DNA from 3 places in the Azospirillum humicireducens genome. Region 2 is predicted to be linked to each of the others. Evidence: predicted binding sites of a transcription regulator. Region 2 holds the regulator's gene; each other region holds the start of a gene.
The links. The regulator PhoB, encoded in region 2, activates phosphate uptake and scavenging genes when phosphate is short. The targets are predictions, from matches to a motif close to TNTCATAAAACTGTCA.
Positions count from the first base shown of each region.

Region 1: a site for PhoB is predicted at 2,395-2,410, ahead of pstS (phosphate ABC transporter substrate-binding protein PstS). Genes of this name have one in related genera too.
Region 3: a site for PhoB is predicted at 2,436-2,451, ahead of A6A40_RS02250 (HesB/IscA family protein). Genes of this name have one in related genera too.

Region 1 covers NZ_CP015285.1:2,781,875-2,787,536, forward strand. Annotated here, with positions in the region: gene A6A40_RS13115 (methyl-accepting chemotaxis protein) at 1-2,355, shown strand, start outside; gene pstS (phosphate ABC transporter substrate-binding protein PstS) at 2,552-3,619, shown strand; gene pstC (phosphate ABC transporter permease subunit PstC) at 3,732-4,715, shown strand; gene pstA (phosphate ABC transporter permease PstA) at 4,720-5,601, shown strand; gene pstB (phosphate ABC transporter ATP-binding protein PstB) at 5,604-5,662, shown strand, end outside.
Region 2 covers NZ_CP015285.1:2,578,671-2,584,332, reverse strand. Annotated here, with positions in the region: gene pstC (phosphate ABC transporter permease subunit PstC) at 1-1,105, shown strand, start outside; gene pstA (phosphate ABC transporter permease PstA) at 1,098-2,423, shown strand; gene pstB (phosphate ABC transporter ATP-binding protein PstB) at 2,513-3,259, shown strand; gene phoB (phosphate regulon transcriptional regulator PhoB) at 3,366-4,070, shown strand; gene A6A40_RS12100 (SAM hydrolase/SAM-dependent halogenase family protein) at 4,239-4,967, shown strand; gene A6A40_RS12095 (Bax inhibitor-1/YccA family protein) at 5,053-5,662, opposite strand, start outside.
Region 3 covers NZ_CP015285.1:478,269-483,930, reverse strand. Annotated here, with positions in the region: gene A6A40_RS02265 (TetR/AcrR family transcriptional regulator) at 1-384, opposite strand, end outside; gene A6A40_RS02260 (alkene reductase) at 521-1,651, shown strand; gene A6A40_RS02255 (hypothetical protein) at 1,798-2,301, opposite strand; gene A6A40_RS02250 (HesB/IscA family protein) at 2,624-3,019, shown strand; gene nifU (Fe-S cluster assembly protein NifU) at 3,076-3,999, shown strand; gene nifS (cysteine desulfurase NifS) at 4,015-5,220, shown strand; gene nifV (homocitrate synthase) at 5,490-5,662, shown strand, end outside.

The DNA.
Region 1 (5,662 bases), 200 kb from region 2:
TCGGAGGAGGACCTGACCCGGCTGCGCAGTGCAGCGGCGGGCCAGCGCGCGGAGCTGGACGGCCAGCTCGCCCGGCTGGCCGACGGGCATGGCGACATCGGCCGCATGGGCGAGCTGTCGGCCACCGCCCGCTCGCTGCTGGGCACCGTCGACGCGTTGGGCGCGGCGACCGGCCGCCGGTTGAGCCTGCAGGAACAGCGCAGCGCCCGGCTGGCGGAGTTGAGCGACGCCCATGCCCGGCTGCTGGCGGCGCTGAAGCCGGACATGCAGGCCTCGCGCGAACAGCTTGCCCAGGCGATCGCTGCAATGGTGGAGGTGACCTCGCAATCCTCCGAGGCCATCGGCGGCGAGCTGGGGCAGACGGTGATTCCGCTGTTCCAGCTGCGCGGCGCGGAGGCGGCGCTGGCCAAGGCGCTGCTGATCGGCGCCTTCGAGACCGACCGCTCCAAGGTGATGTCGCTGTCCACCGACTTCGATTCGGCGCTGTCCGATCTCCAGGGCGCCCTGCGCCCGCTGGCGAAGAGCGAGGCGGCCGCCCCCGTCATCGCGGCGATCAACGGGCTGGCGGCCTATGGCGACGGCGACAAGAGCGTCTACACCCGCCGCGTCCGCCAGCTGACCCCCGGCATCGGGGAGGCCGAAGCGGGCAAGCTGGCCGAAGCCCAGGCCGCCGCGGTCGACGAGATCGTCCGGCTGGACCGCGACGCCAACAGCCGCATGCTGCCGCTGATGCTGAATTCCCGCGGGCGCATCGCCGAGGCCGGAAACGCCATCGCGGAGCGGATGCAGGATCTTTCCACCAACGTGGTGCCGGAGGCGCAACACCGCTACACCGTGCTGAGCGGTCTGATGGCCGACGCCAACCTGCTGGCCGGCAAGCTGGCCGAGGCCGGCAACGCGGAAACGCCGGCCCGGCTGGCCATCGCGCGCCGCACGCTCGATCCGCTGGCCGCGACGATCCAAAAGACCTTGCAGGAGTCGAAGGGCGATCTGGGCACTGAGGTCAGCCGGCTGGCCGAACGGTTGCTGGCCCTGGGCTTCGGCGATGCCGGCATTCTGGCGCTGCGCGGCGGCGAACTGGCCGCCTATGCCGAGAATGCCGCGCTGATCGAGAACAACCGCAGCACCGGCGCCGCCCTGACCGGGATGGTCGACGGGCTGGTGCAGTCGGCCGAAACCGCGACCGCCGAGGGGGCCGCCGCCGCCCATGACGCGCTGGAGCGCACCAACGAGATCCAGTTCCTGCTGGCGACGGCCGGCGTGCTGCTGGCCGGGCTGATCGTTACGCTCTATGTCGGGCGCCGGGTGGTCGGCCGGATGGAGGCCCTTGCCGACGCCATGCGCAGGGTGGCCGGCGGCGACCTGACGGTGGACCAGAAGGCCGACGGCAACGACGAGATCACCGACATGGCCCGCGCCCTGTTCGTCTTCATCGCCAACGCCCGCGCCATGGAAGAGGCGCACGAGAAGGTGGAGATCGAGCGCCGCAACGCCGCTTCGGCCCGCCGGACCAGCATGCTGGAGATCGCCGACCAGTTCGAGCGCAACGTGCTGAGCAGCGTGGAGACCCTGGCGGAGGCCGCCCGCGTGATGGCCGCCCGCGCCCGCTCGCTGACCGACATCGCCGCCAATGCCAACGACCGGGCCGACGCTGCGATGCAGCTGTCCGGCGAGATGGCGGCGGGGATCCAGCAGGTGGCGACCGCCGCTTCGGAGATCTCGCAGTCGATTGCCGAGATCAGCAAGCGCACCGGCGAATCCGCCCGCATCATCGGCGACACCGCCGCCGGGGCGGAGCAGGTGAAGGCCACCGTCGCCGACCTGTCGAGCACGGCGGGGGAGATCGGCGCCGTGGTGGGGCTGATCGACGAGATCGCCGGACAGACCAACCTGCTGGCGCTGAACGCCACCATCGAAGCGGCGAGGGCAGGGGAGATGGGCCGCGGCTTCGCTGTGGTCGCCGGGGAGGTGAAGGCCCTTGCCGGCCAGACCGCCCAGGCCACCGCCGAGATCGCCCGGCAGATCGCCGCGACCCAGGCGGCCAGCCGCCAGACGGCGGAGGTGGTGGCGACCATGACCGGCAGCGTCCAGCGCATCGAATCGAATGCCTCGGCCATCGCCGCGGCGGTGGAGGAGCAGGCGACCATCACGTCGAGCATCGTCGACAGCTCCCACCGCGTGGCCGTCGGCACCCAGGCGGCGTCGGACCATGTCGCCGGCCTGTCGGAGGCCGCGGCCAAGGTGCGCGCCCAGGCCGGCGACGTGCTGCAGGTGGCGGAAAGCCTGTCGCACGAGGCGACCAGCCTCGGCTCCGCCGTGCATCTGTTCCTCCAGGAAATCCGGGCCGCGCGATGAGCGGGCGATCCGGGGCGCCTGGGGCCTGAAGCGGGTCGGTTTCATAAAACTGACACGTAAACAAAACAAACCCGTCACCAGCGGTGGCTATGGTCACCGCGACGAAGAAGGCGGGTTACGACCTCCGGCGAAGGCCGGGATTTTCCCAAACCCAACGACACCGTCCAAACCTATCGGGAGTTTAGCCGTGAAAACCATGACCTCGGCGTTCGTTCGCTGCGCCGCCTTCGGTGCCCTGGCCGTTCTGTCCGTGTCGGTCGCCCCGCTGTCGGTCGCCTCGGCCGCCGACATCTCCGGCGCCGGCGCCACCTTCCCGTACCCGATCTATGCCAAGTGGGCCGACGCCTACAAGAAGGAGACGGGCACCGGCCTGAACTACCAGTCGATCGGTTCGGGCGGCGGCATCAAGCAGATCAAGGCCAAGACGGTCACCTTCGGCGCGTCGGACATGCCGCTGAAGCCGGAAGAGCTGGAGCAGGCCGGCCTGATCCAGTTCCCGATGATCATGGGCGGCGTCGTTCCGGTCGTGAACCTGAAGGGTCTGAAGTCCGGCGAGGTCAAGCTGTCGGGCACGGTTCTCGCCAACATCTACATGGGCGAGATCACCAAGTGGAACGATCCGCAGATCAAGGCGCTGAACCCTGACGTCAATCTGCCGAACACCGCCATCGCGCCGGTGTACCGTTCCGATGGGTCGGGCACCAACTTCCTGTTCACCGACTATCTGTCGAAGACCAGCCCGAAGTTCAAGACCCAGATCGGCGCCAACTCCTCCGTGCAGTGGCCGGCCGGCATCGGCGCCAAGGGCAACGAAGGCGTGGCCAACATGGTCAAGCAGACGGACGGCTCGATCGGCTACGTCGAATACGCCTACGCCAAGCAGAACAACATCACGTATGTCGGCCTGCAGAACAAGGACGGCAAGACCGTCGTTCCGAAGATCGAGGCCTTCCAGGCCGCCGCGGCGAACGCCGACTGGGCCAACTCCAAGGGCTATTACGTCATCCTGACCGACGAGCCGGGTGCGGACAGCTGGCCGATCACCGGCGCCAGCTTCATCCTGATGTACAAGAACCCGCAGGACGTCGCGGTCTCGGCCGAAGCGCTGAAGTTCTTCGACTGGGCCTACAAGAACGGCGCCAAGATGGCCACCGATCTGGACTATGTCCCGATGCCTGAGGCCGTCGTCTCCTTGGTCCAGAAGACCTGGTCGCAGTCGATCCAGGCCGACGGCAAGCCGATCTGGACCGCGTCGGCCAAGTAACCACGGCCAACCCGACCCTGGGTTGCGCCGGCGGACGGTGCAATCCGGGGGCATGATCCGCCGGCGGGGACGGAAATTTCGCCGTCCCCACCGCACGCCTCACGGAGCGGCCATGACCGAGATCGCGCTGACCTTGACCGACGCACACGCTTCCACCGCCCGACGGGCCCGCCGCCAGCGCCTGCAGGATGCGGCTTTCCGCAACGCCACGCTCTTCTTTGCGCTGCTCGTCCTGTTCATTCTGGGCGGCGTCACGGTTTCTCTCATCGACGGCGCGCTTCCGGCACTGCGCGCGTTCGGCTTCGGCTTCGTCACGACCGAGGTCTGGAACCCGGTGTCGGAGGAATTCGGCGCGCTCGCCCCGATTTACGGCACGCTGATCACGTCGGTCATCGCCATGGCTGTCGGCATTCCGGTCAGCTTCGGCATCGCGCTGTTCATCACCGAGATGTGCCCGGCCTGGCTGAAGCGGCCGCTGGGCGTCGCCATCGAACTGCTGGCGGGTATTCCCAGCATCATCTACGGCATCTGGGGCCTGTTCGTCTTCGCCCCCTTCATGCAGTCGACCATCCAGCCCTTCCTGATCGCCACGCTGGGTCAGATCCCCGGCATCGGCAATCTGTTCATGGGCCCGCCCTACGGCATCGGCGTGCTGACCGCCGGCCTGATCCTGGGCATCATGGTGCTGCCCTTCATCACCTCCATCACCCGCGACGTCTTCGAGACGGTGCCGCCGATGGTGCGCGAATCCGCCTACGGGCTGGGCGCCACCACCTGGGAGGTGGTGTGGAACGTGGTGCTGCCCTACACCCGTACCGGCGTGGTCGGCGGCGTCATGCTGGGGCTGGGCCGCGCGCTGGGTGAGACGATGGCCGTCACCTTCGTCATCGGCAACGCGCACCGCATCAGCTCCTCCATCATGGCGCCGGGCACGACGATCTCGGCCTCCATCGCCAACGAATTCACCGAAGCGGTCGGCGACGTCTACACCGCCTCGCTGGTGGCGCTGGGCCTGATCCTGTTCCTGATCACCTTCACCGTGCTGTCGATCGCCAAGCTGATGCTGCTGCGCCTGCAGCGCAAGGCCGGAGTCTGAGGCCATGAGCATGACAAGTTCCGCGGCGCTGGCCGCTCCGGCCGGCGGCCTGTACAACCGCCGGCGCATCGTCAACAAGGTGGCGCTGACGCTTGCGCTGGGTGCTGCCGGCTTCGGCCTGTTCTGGCTGGTCGCCATCCTGTGGACGCTGCTCTACAACGGGCTGTCGGCGATCAACATCGCCCTGTTCACCGAGAACACGCCACCGCCGGGCGGCGAGGGCGGCCTGCTGAACGCCATCTTCGGCAGCGTCATCATGACCACGGTCGCCACCCTGGTCGGCACGCCCATCGGCATCATGGCCGGCACCTACCTTGCCGAGTTCGGCCGCGACCGCAAGCTGGCCGAAGTGGTGCGCTTCATCAACGACGTGCTGCTGAGCGCGCCGTCGATCATGGTCGGTCTGTTCGTGTACGAGGTGATGGTCATCCGCATGGGCCATTTCTCGGCCTGGGCGGGAGCCATGGCCCTGGCGGTCATCGTCATTCCCGTCGTGGTCCGCACGACCGAGGACATGCTGAAGCTGGTGCCGAACAGCCTGCGCGAGGCTGCGGCCGCCCTTGGCGCGCCGCAATGGAAGGTGATCACCATGGTCGCCTACCGTGCCGCCCGCAACGGCATGATCACCGGCGTCCTGCTGGCCATCGCCCGCATCAGCGGCGAGACGGCACCCCTGCTCTTCACCGCCCTGAACAACCAGTTCTGGAGCGCGGACATGAACGCGCCGATGGCCAACCTGCCGGTGGTCATCTTCCAGTACGCGATGTCTCCCTATGAGGACTGGCGCCAGCTGGCCTGGGGCGGCGCGCTGCTGATCACGGTCGCCATCCTGCTCCTCAACATCGGCGCCCGGCTGCTGGCCGGTCTCGGCTCGACGAGAAAGTAACCATGACGATGACTCACATGGACGCCAACAGCCCCTCCCACGGCAGCCACGCGATGCCCCC
Region 2 (5,662 bases):
GAAGGCCGACATCCTCAACATTGCCCGCGGCATCGCCACCGGGCGCGAGCCCGATCCCCTGGTGCAGGATGCGGCCCGCCGCTATGCGGAGCTGCGCGACCTTGCCGACTGGAGCCTGCTGGCGGTCGGCGCCAGCCTTGCCGTCGCCGGCCTCGGCTGGGGCCGCCACCGCATCGGGCCGGACCTGCGCGCCCGCCCTGCGGTGGAACGGGTGGTGCGGGTGGCGCTGGTCATCTGTTCGATGGTCGCCATCCTGACGACGGTCGGCATCGTCCTGTCGCTGCTGTTCGAGGCGCTGCGCTTCTTCACCGTCGTCTCGCCGCTCGACTTCCTGTTCGGCACCCATTGGAGCCCGCAGATGGCGATGCGGGCCGATCAGGTCGGCTCCAGCGGCTCCTTCGGCGCGATCCCGCTGTTCGCCGGCACGCTTCTCATCACGGTCATCGCCATGCTGGTGGCGGTTCCGGTCGGGCTGATGGCGGCGATCTATATGTCCGAATATGCCGGGCGCGGCGTGCGCACCTGGCTGAAGCCGGCGCTGGAGATCCTGGCCGGCATTCCGACCGTGGTCTATGGCTTCTTCGCCGCGCTGACCATGGCGCCCTTCGTGCGCTCGGTGGGCGAGGCCCTGAGGCTGGACGTCAGTTCGGAATCGGCGCTGGCGGCCGGCATCGTCATGGGGGTGATGATCATCCCCTTCGTCAGTTCGCTGTCGGACGACGTCATCAATGCGGTGCCGCAGAGCCTGCGCGACGGCTCCTATGGTCTCGGCGCCACCAAGTCGGAAACCATCAAGCAGGTGGTCCTGCCGGCGGCGCTGCCGGGCATCGTCGCCGCGGTGATGCTGGCGGTCAGCCGCGCCATCGGCGAGACGATGATCGTCACCATGGCGTCCGGCCTGACCGCCAACATGACCGCCAACCCGCTGCAGGCTGTGACCACCGTCACCACCCAGATCGCCACCCTTCTGGTCGGCGACCAGGAGTTCGACAGCCCGAAGACTCTGTCGGCCTTCGGTCTCGGCCTTGTGCTGTTCCTCGTCACGCTCTGCCTCAACATGGTCGCCCTGCGGGTGGTCCGGACCTATCGGGAAAAATATGACTGACCTCGTCGAGCAGGACGCGGCGGCCGTGACGCCCTCCCCTGCCTCCTTCCCCGGCTCCCACGGTCCGGCGAAGTCGCGCGTCCGGAGCGAGGCCTTCGCCCGCCGCCTGCGCGCCCGCCATGCCGCGGAACGCCGCTTCCGGCTGGCCGGGGCGGCGGCGGTGGCGCTGGCTGCGCTGATGCTGGTGGTGCTGCTGGGCTCGATCGTCGCCAAGGGCAGCACCGCCTTCTGGGAAGCGCGGATCCGGCTGGAGGTGACGCTGGACCCGGCCGAGGTGGCTGAGCGCAACTATGCCCCCATCCTGCGCCGGGCGCTCCATGCCCAGTTCCCGCAGGTGACCGACCGCGCCGGCAAGCGCGTGCTGAACGACCTGCTGTCGTCGGGCGCGCCCTACGAGCTGGAGGCGATGGTCGCCAAGAACCCGGCGCTGGTCGGCACCACGCTGACCGTCTGGGTGCGCGCCGACGACGAGATCGACCAGCTGGTCAAGGGCCGCTACCGCCGTGATTTGCCGGAGAGCGAGCGCGGGCTCAGCGACGCCAAGATCGCTGCGGCCGATGCGCTGCTGGCTTCCGGCGCGCTGGCGCAGGGCTTCAACACCACCCTGTTCACCGCCGGCGACAGCCGGGAGCCGGAGCAGGCCGGCATCGGCGGCGCCATCGTCGGCTCGCTGCTGACGCTCCTGGTGACAATGGCGCTGTCGGTGCCGGTCGGCATCTCCGCCGCGGTCTATCTGGAGGAATTCGCGCCGAAGAACCGCTGGACCGACCTGATCGAGGTGAACATCAACAACCTCGCCGCGGTGCCGTCGATCATCTTCGGCCTGCTGGGTCTGGCGGTGTTCCTGGGCTTCTTCGGCATGCCGCGTTCGGCGCCGCTGGTCGGCGGGCTGGTGATGGCGCTGATGACGCTGCCGGTGATCATCATCTCGGCCCGTGTCGCATTGAAGGCGGTGCCGCCATCGATCCGCGAGGCGGCGCTGGGCATCGGCGCCTCGCCCCTGCAGACGGTTCTGCACCATGTCCTGCCGCTGGCGATGCCCGGCATCCTTACCGGAACCATCATCGGCATGGCCCGCGCGCTGGGAGAGACGGCGCCGCTGCTGATGATCGGCATGGTCGCCTTCATCGTCGACGTGCCCCATGGGCTGACCGACAGCGCCACGGTGCTTCCGGTGCAGATCTACATGTGGGCGGACAGCCCGGAGCGTGCCTTCACCGAACGCACCTCTGCGGCGATCCTGATCCTGCTCGGCATCCTGATCCTGCTGAACGGGACGGCCGTGATCCTGCGCAAGATTTTCGAGAGACGGTGGTAAGCGCCATGAGCATTCAGAACCCGCTGAAGCTGCGGCCCCGCGCAGACAACCACCCTGGCCAGCGGTCCGGTGCGGACCTGCCGGCAAAGATGACCGCCCGCGGGGTAAAGGTGTTCTACGGCGCAAAGCAGGCGTTGAAGGGCATCGACCTGGACATCCATGAGAACCGGGTGCTGGCGCTGATCGGCCCGTCCGGCTGCGGCAAATCGACCTTCCTGCGCTGCCTGAACCGGATGAACGATACCATCGAGGACTGCCGGGTCGAAGGGCGGATCGCGCTGGATGGCGAGGATGTCTACGGCAAGGCTGTCGATGCGGTGCAGCTGCGCGCCCGCGTCGGCATGGTGTTCCAGAAGCCGAACCCCTTCCCCAAGTCGATCTACGACAACATCGCCTACGGCCCGCGCATCCACGGCTTGGCCTCGGGCCGTGACGAGCTGGACGAGGTGGTGCAGACGTCGCTCAAGCGCGCCGGCCTGTGGGCGGAGGTCAAGGACCGCCTGCGCGAGCCCGGAACCAGCCTGTCCGGCGGCCAGCAGCAGCGGCTGTGCATCGCCCGCGCCATCGCCGTAAGCCCCGAGGTGATCCTGATGGACGAGCCCTGCTCGGCGCTCGACCCCATTGCGACCGCCCATATCGAGGAGCTGATCGACGAGCTGCGGGCCAACTACACCATCGTCATCGTCACCCACAACATGCAGCAGGCCGCCCGCGTGTCGCAGCGCACCGCCTTCTTCCATCTGGGCGAGATGGTGGAGTGCGACGACACCGAGGAAATCTTCACCAACCCGCGCGACGAGCGCACCCAGGGCTACATCACCGGCCGCTATGGCTGAGCCCTGCTCCCGAGCCCTTGCCAATGCTTGCGCCCCTTCCCTCCTTTGTTGAAAAGGCTGTCCCATGCCGGTTAACGTCGAGACGCGCGCTGTGAACGGAGCCTCCATGAACGCGGCCCTGAAGCCGCTCGTCCTGGTCGTCGAGGACGAGGCCGACATTCTGACGCTGTTGAAGTACAACCTGGAAAAGGAAGGCTTCCGCGTCGCCACCGCCAGCGACGGCGAGGAGGCCCTGCTGGCCGCCGGTGAACAGACGCCGCACATCGTGCTGCTCGACTGGATGCTGCCGCTGATGAGCGGGCTGGAGGTCTGCCGCCAGCTGCGCCGCAACGCCAAGACCCGCGACATCCCGATCATCATGCTGACCGCCCGCGGCGAGGAAGGCGACCGGGTGCGCGGCCTGAATTCCGGCGCCGACGACTACATCACCAAGCCCTTCTCGCCGACCGAGCTGGTGGCGCGCATGCGCGCGGTGCTGCGCCGCGCCTCGCCCGGCATGACGGACGAGGTGCTGACCTTCGCCGACGTGACTATGGATCTGGCCGCCCACCGCGTAAGGCGCAATGGGCGCGATGTCCATCTCGGCCCGACGGAATTCCGCCTGCTGCGCCACTTCATGCAGCATCCCGGCCGCGTCTTCTCGCGCGAACAGCTGCTCGATCTGGTGTGGGGCCACGACGTGTATGTCGAGCCGCGTACGGTCGACGTTCACATCCGCCGCCTGCGCAAGGCGATGAACGAAGAGGACGAGCTGGACCTGATCCGCACCGTACGGTCGGCGGGGTATGCGCTGGATACGAAGTCGGTGTGAGGGTGCTGGCTTCGGGTGCCCCCTCCCCATCCCTCCCCCGCTTCGCGGGAGAGGGGGTAGGACGCTTGTCAGGCTGAGAATATGCGAAGGAGCAGCGGAGTTCCCTCTCCCGCTGACAAGCGGGGGAGGGTTAGGGAGGGGGCAAAACCGCGGAGAGAACGAAACCCCATGATCCTGCTCTTCACCGACTTCGGCCTCTCCGGCCCCTACACCGGCCAGATGAAGGCGGTGCTGGTGCAACAGGCGCCCACCGCCCCGGTCATCGACCTGTTCGCCGACGCCCCCGCCTTCGACCCGCAACTGTCGGCCTATCTCCTGGCGGCCTATGCCCCGGCCTTCCCCGCCGGCAGCATCTTTCTCTGTGTCGTCGATCCCGGCGTCGGCACCGACCGGCTTCCGGTGATGGTCGAGGCGGACGGGCGCTGGTTCGTCGGCCCCGACAACGGCCTCTTCGCCCTGATCGCCCGCCGCGCAACGTCGCTAAACGCCTGGGCCATCGACTGGATTCCGGACCGGCTGTCCGCCAGCTTCCATGGCCGCGACCTGTTCGCCCCCGTCGCCGCCGATCTGGCGACCGGCCGGCCGGTGCAGCGCAGCCCGCTCGATCTCGCCGCCATCGACCGCCCGGACTGGCCGGACGAGCTGCCGCGCATCGTCTATGTCGATGTCTACGGCAACGCCATGACCGGCCTGCGGGCCTCCGCCCTGCCCGCCGACGCGCTGCTGACCGCCGGTGGCGCCCGCGTCACCCGCGCCCGCACCTTCGGTGCCGTCGGGCCGGGAGAGCCGCTGTGGTATGAGAACTCCAACGGCCTGGCCGAGATCGCCGTCAACCGCGGGCGTGCCGAGGGCGTGCTGGGTCTCAAGGTCGGCGATCCGGTGACGGTGGAGTCCTGAGCGGGCCCAAAAGAAAACCGCCCGGAAGCGGGTGCTTCCGGGCGGCTGTTTCGATGCTCTGCGTGTCCGATCAGAAGTCCCGCGATCAGTCGTTGTTGCGCTGACCCAGGAACTGCAGCAGGAACTGGAACAGGTTGATGAAGTCCAGGTAGAGCGTCAGAGCGCCCATCAGGGCCAGCTTGCCGGTGCTCTCGTGATCGTAGCCCTCGGCGTAGCTTTCCTTGATCGCCTGGGTGTCGTAGGCGGTCAGGCCGGTGAAGATCAGCACGCCGATGGCGGAGATCGCGAAGTGCAGGGCCGGCGACTGGAAGAAGATGTTCGCCAGGCCGGCGATGACGAGGCCGATGACGCCCATCATCAGGAACGAGCCCATCTTCGACAGGTCGGCCTTCGTGGTGTAGCCGTACAGGCTCATCGCCAGGAAGGTCGCGGCGGTGACGAAGAAGGTCAGCGCGATCGACGCCCCGGTGAAGACCAGGAAGATGGCCGACATCGACAGGCCCATCGCGCCGCAATAGGCCCAGAAGATCATCTGTGCCGATGCGAAGGACAGGCGCTGGATGCCGAAGGACAGCACCATCACGAAAGCCAGCGGAGCCAGCATCACAACCCACTTCAGCGGCGTGCCGAAGATGGTCGCCATCATGGCCGGGCTGGACGACACCAGGGCGGCGACCAGACCCGTCAGAATCAGG
Region 3 (5,662 bases), 1.1 Mb from region 2:
CACGACACGGGTGAAGTCGCGGCATTCCCAGCTGTGCCTCAACTGGGCGTGCAGAAAGCGGGCAAGGTCGGTCTCCAGATCCTCGTCCGGCGGCGGCAGGTTGCAGCCCCCCGATTCCTCGCGCCAATAGCGCTCCACCACCGCCACCAGCAACCCGCTCTTTCCTGAGAAATAGCGCTGGATCAACTGTTCATTGACACCCGCCCGGCCGGCGATTTCGCGGGTCGTCGCCGCGTCGAAGCCACGCTCGGCGAACACGGCCTTGGCGGCGTCGAGCAATGCGCCCTCGGTCGCGGCCCGGTCGCGCTTGCGCGCCCCGCCTTCGCAGGCGCCTTCGGTGCCGTTGCCGGGGCAACAGCCGCCATCGTCCTTGCTTGCGTCCAAAACCCGTCCCTCTCCGGTGCGTCCCGCCGACGTCATAATAAGTATGCAGATACATACTTGACAAGCGGCAGGCTCGGGTTCAAGTATGTACTCACATACATACAAGCTGATTTGCCCAACAGGGGGTAGTCCCGCCATGCCGCAGAGCATCGACACGCACAGCACCGCCGCTCCGGATCTGTTCACCCCACTGCGCCTCGGCGCGATCGAGCTGCCGAACCGCGTCATCATGGCGCCGATGACCCGCAGCCGCGCCGGCGAAGGCAACTGCCCGACCGCGCTCACCGCCGAGTATTATGCGCAACGCGCCTCGGCCGGACTGATCATCACCGAGGCGACGCAGGTCTGCGACACTGCCCAGGGCTATCCCAACACGCCGGGCATCCACACCGACGCCCAGACGCTGGCCTGGCGCGCGGTGGCCGACGCCGTGCACGATGCCGGCGGGCGGATCGTCGCCCAGCTCTGGCATGTCGGCCGCATCTCCCATCCGCTTTTCCAGCCGAACGGCGCCGCCCCGGTCGCCCCCTCGGCCATCGCGGCGAAGGGCCAACTCTACACCGGTGCCGGCATGGAGCCGTTCCCGGTGCCGCGCGCCCTGGAAACGTCCGAGATCCCCGGACTGGTCCGCCATTTCGCCGATGCGGCCAAGCGCGCGGTGTTCGATGCCGGCCTGGACGGCGTCGAGATCCACGCGGCCAACGGCTATCTGATCGACCAGTTCCTGCGCGACAGCACCAACACCCGCACCGACCAGTATGGCGGAACGGTGGAGAACCGCTGCCGCTTCCTGCTGGAGATCCTGGAGGCCACGGCCCACGCCGTCGGCGCCGACCGCATCGGCGTCCGCCTGTCGCCGACCGGTGTGTTCAACGACATGAAGGACAGTGACCCGCTGCCGCATTTCCTGGCGATCACCAAGGCGTTGAATCCCTTCAACCTCGCCTATCTGCATGTGATCGAGGGCAAGCCCGGCCATCAAATGGCCCCGCCGGAGGGGGCGCCGCATGTGGCGTCCGCCCTGCGCGCCGCCTTCAAGGGTCCGTTCATCCTGAATGGCGGCTACAGCCGCGGCGATGCCGACGCCGCACTCGCCAAGGGTGAAGCCGACGCGGTCAGCTTCGGCGAGGCCTTCATTTCCAACCCGGACCTGCCCGTGCGCTTCCGTGCCGATGCGCCGCTGGCCGAGCCGGACCGCACCACCTATTACGGCGGCGACGCCAAGGGCTACACCGACTATCCGGCCCTGGAATCCGTCGCCGCCTGACGGGATTGCGGCCCCACTGCCCCGGCGGGGCCGCAATTGCTCTCGACGTGAGAGCGCGTCGTGAGAGCGTCGTGAGACGCAAATCCCCGCTGCCCCCGGCCCGGTTCCCCCCTGGGCCGGGGGGCTTTTTTATGTGGAGCCGGCCTCTACGCCTCTCCGTCCAGCCCGCGGGCCAAGGCGGCGATGGTGCCGTAACCGACCTGATCGGCCGGGTCGATCTCCGCCATCTTGGCAAGGATCGCCAGCGCCTTGCCGCGGTTGTGGCGGCGCAGCTCGATGAAGGCCAGCGCCTTCATGGTGAACAGGAAGAAGCGCGCCGGTCCGGCCGCCGTCCAGTCGGTGGAGCCCGCGGTCAGCTGCGACCAGTCCGCCTGAAAGCCGCCCTGGAGTGCGGCGGCATCCAACCCGATGCGGGCCACCCGCTCCGCTTCCGCCAACTTCTTGCGGTTGAAGTAGAATTTGTAGAGCGCATGGAAGACCGGCAGCACCCGCGGCCCCTTGCGATGCGCCTCCCACAGCAGCGACTCGCAGACCTCCGGCACGTCGCGGGCCTTCACCGCCTCCTGCAACAGTTCGTCGATCTGTTCGGGCACGTCGCCGAAGGCCATGCGGCCGTTCGACATCCTGAGTTCGATCGGTTCGTCGCTCATCGCTCCCCTCGCCTTTCCGCTGCCTGGGTTTTCTGTTGAGAAAATCAACCATCCGACGCACCGACGACGCCACATGGTACGCGCGCGGGCGCAGGGAATGACCACAATATTATTGTGCGGCGAAGTGTCGCGGCTGTCGCAAAACCGACACGCGCCAAACCCGACAAAAACGTTGGAAGGCGAAACATTGTCGGACTCTCGCCATGCCCCTCCGACCTGACAATCGTTATAAATCAATGCTTTGTCTGCTTGGCACACCGCTTGCTCTATTCCTCGTCAGATCGGCCGGCACCCCCGGCAACGCGGCTTGAGGAGGCGGGACATGGTGACTCTGACGGATGCGGCGGTTTCCACCCTGGAACAGGTCCTGGCGAAGTCGGGCGGTGCGGCGGCCGGTTTGCGGATCGCCGTGACCGACGGCGGCTGCGCCGGCCTGAAATACCAGATGGGCCTGGAGGCTGCGGCCGGCGACGACGACGCGGTGCTCAGCTTCGGCCCGGTCACCATCTTCGTCGACGCCAACAGCCAACCCTTCCTCAGCGGCGTGGTGGTCGATTTCGTCGAGGGCATCGAAGGCTCCGGCTTCAAGTTCGACAACCCGAACGCGACCAGCAGCTGCGGCTGCGGCAAGTCCTTCTCCGCCGGTGAAGGCGGTGGCGGCTCCTGCTCGACCTCCTCGTCCAGCTGCGGATCGTCGACCCCCTATTCGACGCACTGAAGTCTCCCCGGACACTCTTCCCCTAGGCGCGCACCCCACGGAAAGGCAGCAGCGACATGTGGAACTACACCGACAAGGTCAAGGAACACTTCTTCAACCCGAAGAACTCCGGTGTCCTGGACAGCGCAAACGCGGTCGGCGAGGTCGGCTCCATCACCTGCGGCGACGCGCTGCGTCTGATGCTGAAGGTCGATCCCGACACCCAGATCATCCTGGATGCGAAGTTCCAGACCTTCGGCTGCGGCTCGGCCATCGCCTCCTCCTCCGCCCTGACCGAGATGATCATCGGCAAGACGGTGGACGAGGCGCTGACCCTGACCAACCGCGACATCGCCGAGTATCTGGGCGGCCTGCCGCCGGAGAAGATGCACTGCTCCGTCATGGGTGCGGAGGCGCTGCGCGCCGCCATCGCCAACTACAAGGGCGAGGCGTGGGAAGACGACCATGAGGAAGGCGAGCTGGTCTGCAAATGCTTCGGCATCGACGCCGCCATGATCGAGCGCGCGGTGAGCGTCAACGGCCTGACCACGCTGGAGGAGGTCACGCACTACACCAAGGCCGGCGGCTCCTGCCAGACCTGCCACGAGAAGATCGAGGAGGTGCTGGAAGAGGTGCTGGCGAAGACTGGCGCGCTGAAGCCCGCCAAGAAGCACGCCCCCGGCACGGTCGGGCTGGACGCCATCAAGCCCTTGGAGCCGAAGGCGGAATCGGCTGCGGCGCCCAAGCTGACGAATGTCCAGCGCATGCAGGTCATCATGGGCGCCATCGAGGAGATGCGGCCGCAGATCCAGCGCGACGGCGGCGACGTGGAGCTGGTCGACATCGACGGCAAGGACATCTACGTCCGGCTGACCGGCGCCTGCTCCGGCTGTTCGCAGTCGGCCGGCACGATGATGGGCGTGCAGATGAAGCTGGTCGAGGCGCTCGGCGAGTTCGTGCGGGTCAAGCCCGCGTCCCTCATGCCGGCCCATGCGGGCTAAGGGGAGCGCCAAGCCATGAGCCAGGGAATCTACCTCGACAACAACGCCACCACCCGCGTCGATCCGGAAGTGCTGCAGGAGATGCTGCCGCTCTTCACCGAGCATTTCGGCAACGCCTCCTCCATGCACGGCTTCGGCGCCGCGGTGGGCGGCAAGATCGAATGGGCGCGCTGCCAAGTCCAGGCACTGCTGGGAGCCGCCCATGACAGCGAGATCGTCTTCACCTCCGGCGGAACGGAGAGCGACAACACCGCCATCCTGTCGGCGCTGGAGGCCTACCCGAAGAAGCGCGAGATCGTCACCAGCGTGGTCGAGCACCCCGGCGTGCTGGCGCTCTGCGAGTATCTGGAGAAGAAGCGCGGCTGCAAGGTCCACCGCATCCCGGTGGACAAGCGCGGCAATCTCGACATCGAAGCCTACCGCGCCGCCCTGTCCGATCAGGTCGCCATCGTCTCCATCATGTGGGCCAACAACGAGACCGGGACGATCTTCCCGGTGGAGGAGCTGGCGCGCATGGCGAAGGAGGTCGGCGCCCTCTTCCACACCGATGCGGTGCAGTCGGTCGGCAAGATCCCGGTGAAGCTGGCCGACAGCGCCATCGACATGCTGTCGCTGTCAGGCCACAAGCTGCACGCCCCCAAGGGCATCGGCGCGCTGTACGTCAAGCGTGGCCTGCGCTACCGCCCGATGCTGCGCGGCGGCCACCAGGAGCGCTCGCGCCGCGCGGGAACCGAGAATGCGCCGGGCATCGTCGGGCTGGGCGCCGCCGCCCAACTGGCGCTGGTCCATATGGGCGACGAGAACACGCGGGTGAAGGCGCTGCGCGACAAGCTGGAACGGGCGATCCTGGCGGCGGTGCCGAGCTGCTTCGTCACCGGCAACCCCGACAACCGCCTGCCCAACACCTGCAACATCGCCTTCGAGTATATCGAGGGCGAGGCGATCCTCCTGCTGTTGAACGAGGCCGGCATCGCCGCGTCCTCCGGCTCCGCCTGCACCTCGGGCTCGCTGGAGCCCAGCCACGTCATGCGCGCCATGGGCGTGCCCTACACCGCCGCCCATGGCGCCACCCGCTTCTCGCTGTCGCGCGAGACGACGGAGGAGGAGATCGACCGGGTCATCGCCGTGGTGCCGGGCATCATCGCCAAGCTGCGCAGCCTGTCGCCCTACTGGCAGCAGGAAGCCGGCAAGCCCAAGGAATTCGCGCCCGTTTATTCGTAACACCGGAATCGCAGGCCGGGTCGATGGCCCGTCCCGGCACCCCGCCCGACGACACCCCGTCGGGGCGGGTCCCCGGCCCGGCCTGCGACACTTCTCATGGGGGCGAGGGTCTATGCCCCCTCCCCAACCCTCCCCCGCTTCGCGGGAGAGGGAACTCCGCCGCTTTGACGGTTACGTCACGCCACCAAGCATTCTACCCCCTCTCCCGCGGAGCGGGGGAGGGATGGGGAGGGGGCAACCCGCGGCAACAACTCCCAGAAGGTGCCCCCATGCCCACCACCTTCGCCACCATCAACGACACCACGCTGCGCGATGGCGAGCAGACCGCCGGCGTCGCCTTCACGCTCGACGAGAAGATCGCCATCGCCAAGGCGCTCGACGCCGCCGGCGTGCCGGAGCAGGAGGTCGGCATCCCCGCCATGGGCGAGGAGGAGCGCGAGGG